2 regions of the Nitrosomonas sp. ANs5 genome follow, and region 2 is predicted to be linked to the other one. Evidence: riboswitches for the same ligand, from Rfam matches in the RefSeq annotation. Region 2 holds a riboswitch; the other holds the start of a gene.

Region 1 (2,410 bases), on a different contig from region 2:
CAAATGAGAATGATTCTCATTATATATGGTGACGGACTTTATGCAAGCGAATTTTTAACCCAGATTTCCCATTAGAAATTTTTAAGGTGTAAAAACAGACGTAAGTTTGACCGGGAGCGTAAAAGTTTTGGATTTATCCCATAGACCCTCAAACCACTTACGCTGCCGCATATCGACGGCAAGGTTGATGATTTTCTTGCGGCCATCCTTGGTGAGATAGCCTGCCTTGGCGAAAAGCTTGAAACGCAATGTCTTGAGCGTGTGTTGTACCGCCTTTTGGTCAGAAGCTGTCTCATTTCTCAATACGCTCTGGCGAAACAAGCTCATCAGATTGTAAGCCAACATAACCGTCAATAAGGCGGCCTCAGTTGCACAAAAATTCTTGAGATTAAAGCAATCTCCGCCAAAATCGTATTTCAATTCTTTGATGCGGTTCTCGCAATCGGCGCGTTCCCGGTACAAGCGCCAAAGCTCTGCGGCGGGCAAGCCCAAATCGGTAACCAACGCACCTAAACGATAGCAGGTGAGTGTTGGATCATCTGCAAACAGCGATAGCTGCTTGCCTTTGGCATCGGGACGTACATCTATTTTTTGCCGAATACCGACAACCCGCCGTGGCCTATCCCAGCATGGCGCCTGATAATCAAAGGCAATCACTTCAATGCCCTCATCCAAAGTCCACCAGCCGGTTTGATCAACTAATGCGTTTTGCAGGGGCTGATTCAGTTTCAATGCAACCAGATAATGGATGCCACGTTGATCCAGAACACTTAGAAACGTATCATCACTAAAACCACTATCCGCCCGCAACAACGCTACCCGCTTGCCACCCAGTTTGTCCAACGTGTCGTCCAGTAAAGCCAGTGCATTATTGGCGCTATGGCTGTTGCCAGGACGCAGCCAAAGATTGGCTATCATGCGCGCATCGGCAATAAACGAATATCAGGTCTAGGAATGTCAGGGGCCAGGTCTAGGAAAAAGAAAATCAATATGCACGGTAGGGAGTAAGATCTTGCGATAGCATGTATTAAGCGATCAATAGAATTTCGTTTACAAACTTATGATTACAAGTTTTGCCACCTTTTATGCAATTAATTTCACTTTGACTCCGATTGTTTCCAAATATTAGTTAATATGTTGACATTGAAATTATTTTGTGATTCTATTATTTAGAGAAATAACAAAGCCAAACTTATCGTAAGGTAAGGACAGAAAGTCACGGATCCTATCTATCATTCAGGAAAGCCGGACCGCCGACAATGGCCATCGTCATGGTCAATTAGGCGGTTCGGCTTTTTTATTGCCCGCCAACTATATAAACAGGAATGATGCTCAGCAAAGGTTTGAGGCTATCTTTATTGCATTAAATACAGCGATTGTTTCTCGAATGTAATGCGGAGGACACAGAAAATGAATAAATCTAAATATAGGGTTTATACAACTGCAGTAGGTTTGTACTCTATTGAAGGCGGATTCTCTTGTTGTGAAAATTTCAATCGGCCATTAAGAAGCAAATGGTTGGGTTGTGCCCTGGCATTAGCAATGGGAATCTTTTCACCGGTAAGCCACGCTGATCGACCCCACAATTACCAGTACCACTATATTTCTCTTTCTGAAGCCCTCTTGCCGGAAGGGTTCATACAATTTCAAGCAGGCACCATCGATAACAAAAGACAGGTTTATGGGAATGTTTGGGATACTTCTGATGTTGCTCATGTCGCCATTTACAGAGACGGAACCTTGTCAGTCCTCCAGCCCGGTTATGTGAGTACTGCAAATTCTCTTGGCACAATTGGTGGTGCGGTTGTTATCGACCCTCTTGAATACGTTTTCCAGGCGGCTCTATTTCGAGGAAATCAGGTTGAACTGATTCCATTCCAGCCCGGTGATACAACAGCGCGGGTTGTATCTATCAATGATTCCGATATTGTCATTGTACGATCCGAACAAGTAATGCCGTATGGAACCACTTTGACCTATCGTCTGATTAAAGATGGAGAGATTTTCTTCAGCTATCAGTTGCCAACTGATTCTGAATGTGCTGGGTGTTGGAAGATCAATAACCAGGGGGTCGTGAGCGGTCAGATCTTCGATCCTGATTTAGCCGCTTTTCGTGCGATCCGGTTTAAACCGCCATATGGAGAGCCTGAGTTACTTGCCCCGCTTCCTGAAGATACTGATTCTGAGGCTTTTTCTGTTAATGATTCCGGGTTCATTCTTGGTATGTCATCTGCCGACTTTGAGAATTTTGTTAAATTCCACTATGGGGTATGGGACGATGAGGGAGGATTCACACCTTATTTTGATTTCATATCCTATTTCGGGAGTGAAGATTTTCTTTACAGTGCAGTTTTTAATGATGACAATCTCCTTGTCCTATCTATCTATTTAGACAAGGTTCACTATAGCT
Region 2 (2,410 bases):
CCAGCCGGGACACCATCCACACAAGCTACCGCCCGGTCAACCAACAGGTCGGCTACTAAGCAGGAGAAAGTGGCCGTATCGAAGGCGGTCAGCAGCGGATCACCCGGACGAGCGATGCCACCGCAGGTGTTGCAGGTCACGGTCGCGGTATTCGGCTCATTCTCTTCCCACTCCGAGCAGAGAGCGCTAGCTGTACCGGCAATCAACTCAGAGGTAGAACCTGCAGGAATCGTACCTGGATCTGCAGGATCGCCAAACGGCATTCCGCCCACTGAGTTAACGTCAGTCAGCACGCACTGACCCGCATCCAAGTTGCCTTCGTTGCTGACCTGATACCTGACCAGGATTTGGTCATTGCTCAGCCCCTGGCAACCGTTGGTTGTGTCCTCGTTGGCGTTCACTAGACCTTGATCGACCCAGGTGATACCACCGTCACAGGAAATCTGTTTGTCGACGCGCACGTCACAGCGGCCGGGGAAGGTGTAAACCGTCGAGCCTTCCGCACCGCCGGTGACGGCTGGCCCAGGGTTCACTAAACTAACCGCTTCCAGATCATTGCTACCGGTCTGGGCCCGCTGGAAGAAGGTACCGTCCGCAGGATTAAGCACCGGCGTTACCGCTTTCGCGCGAAAGGTCGCCAGGTTGATGGCCGCGCCAGCGGGAATCACGATGTCACTGCCGACCGAGATTATCACCCTGTTAGGATTACCGCCGTCTTCAGCGCAGGTAACATCAGGCTGGTTGGCTACACATCCCGTCATACCCACCGGCACGAATTCCAGGGTCCCCGGAAGCTCGGTAGTACACGTTGAGCTATCACACGCCAGCAATACTGTGGTCGCCCCACCGGCCTTATAGGTAGCCGGCACGTCATCATCACCATCTTCACCGGTCTCTGAGCTGGCGTTAGTGATCCGGATACGGATATCTACCAACTGATCTTGTTCGAGCGAATTATCCGAGGGAATAATGGAAGCAGCACCACTTGCCTGAACAGCAAGAGCGTTATGAGAAAAGCCGAGACCAAGCACCAGCGCGACCATGCCTATTAGGCTTGCCCCCGTCACTGCTTGAGCTCGCTTCGTACACGAATTCAAATTGTCATTATTCATGATTTGTTTCTCCGTTATATAACTTCCTCAAGAGTGCGCCAGGCTCCCCTTGCGGGAATTCCTTCGCAACTCCGCTGAATCACAATCTGTAGTGGGCAAATAACAAACTGTGATTTTTCTGCTAGGTAACCTGGCAATCTTGCAACAAGACCCGTGGCTTTCCGACCCCACATCACTGCGGGTGTAGCATTGTCTAGCACTTCAAAACAACCTTTCAAATAACCAGAATTAAAAGGCTCCTGCCTCTACCCCACTTCTGCGCATATAAACCCAACGAGAAAGGAAAAACAATTAACAGAACCTTAACAGTAAAAATAATTTTTTATCGAGCATCGCCTGATGCTGATTTCAGTATTCAGCAGCTGTCAATTTGGCGAAAAATACCGGGAGAGAGTAAAGGACGAACCTTTTGTAACCACATCGTCTCTTTGATGTGGTTCAATAGAATTGATCAACCCAGTTGAGGGATGATTTGTCTTAATGGAGATTGCAAGCCACGCCCACCGCCAGTTGTTAGAAAGCAATGGCTTTACTGGCAGCATGAGTTGCAAGGGAATTGCTGTGACAACGGTGTGATGGACAGTTTCTTTGCAAGCTTAGAGCAAGAACGGGTGCAATGGCATCGCTATTAGACTCAATATGGGGCGCAACAGGATAACCAGATCAAATCTTTAATGAGCGTTCCAAGTTGTCAAAAGGCAGGTTGATGAATGGGGGCATAACTCCTAAGCTGCCTGCTGGCGCAGCGCGCCAGCAGGCAGTAGGACAGATTAAGCTTCCGTGCCTATTGGACACCTCTAAATTCATTCAATGTCACTCGACCATTAATGAAGCAAGCAGTTTTTCGATCTCCTCCTTAAAAATAGTATAAGGATGGGCGCCCCGAATGATATACGTATCCTTTACTTGGTTACCATCACTGATGCCCAGTATAAACGAGGGTGTTCCGCGAATACCCAGTTTGCCGCCTTCCTCCATGTCTTGGCGCACCGCCGCAGCGTACTTGCCACTATCTAGGCACCCCTGAAATTGCTCGGTGTCGATGCCAATGGCCTCGGCATGCTCAGGCAATTTGTCGGTGCTTAAACCTCTTTGATTGGTGAACAGTTGGTCATGCATCTCCCAATACTTGCCTTGCTCACCGGCACAGCGGGCCGCTTCAGCGATCTTGACCGCCTGGGGATGGATTGACTCGATGGGGAAATCCCGAAACACATAACGCACTTTATCAGTTTCTACGTACTCCTTAACAATCTGGGGGGTAGTCTGTTGTGCATGACGGTTACAAAAAGGGCACT

What was found. A riboswitch is a leader RNA that binds a small molecule or an ion and turns the genes downstream of it on or off. The one in region 2 is predicted to bind cyclic di-GMP.
Region 1: another riboswitch for cyclic di-GMP. It lies ahead of ABTW62_RS09795 (hypothetical protein); the one in region 2 lies ahead of ABTW62_RS06020 (hypothetical protein).

Annotation. Positions count from the first base shown of each region.
Region 1 is NZ_JBEUDO010000038.1:3,486-5,895, reverse strand. It holds gene ABTW62_RS09800 (transposase) at 82-918, opposite strand; cyclic di-GMP riboswitch class I at 1,176-1,258, shown strand; gene ABTW62_RS09795 (hypothetical protein) at 1,411-2,410, shown strand, end outside.
Region 2 is NZ_JBEUDO010000017.1:30,575-32,984, forward strand. It holds gene ABTW62_RS06020 (hypothetical protein) at 1-1,097, opposite strand, end outside; cyclic di-GMP riboswitch class I at 1,234-1,310, opposite strand; gene ABTW62_RS06025 (DsbA family protein) at 1,926-2,410, opposite strand, start outside.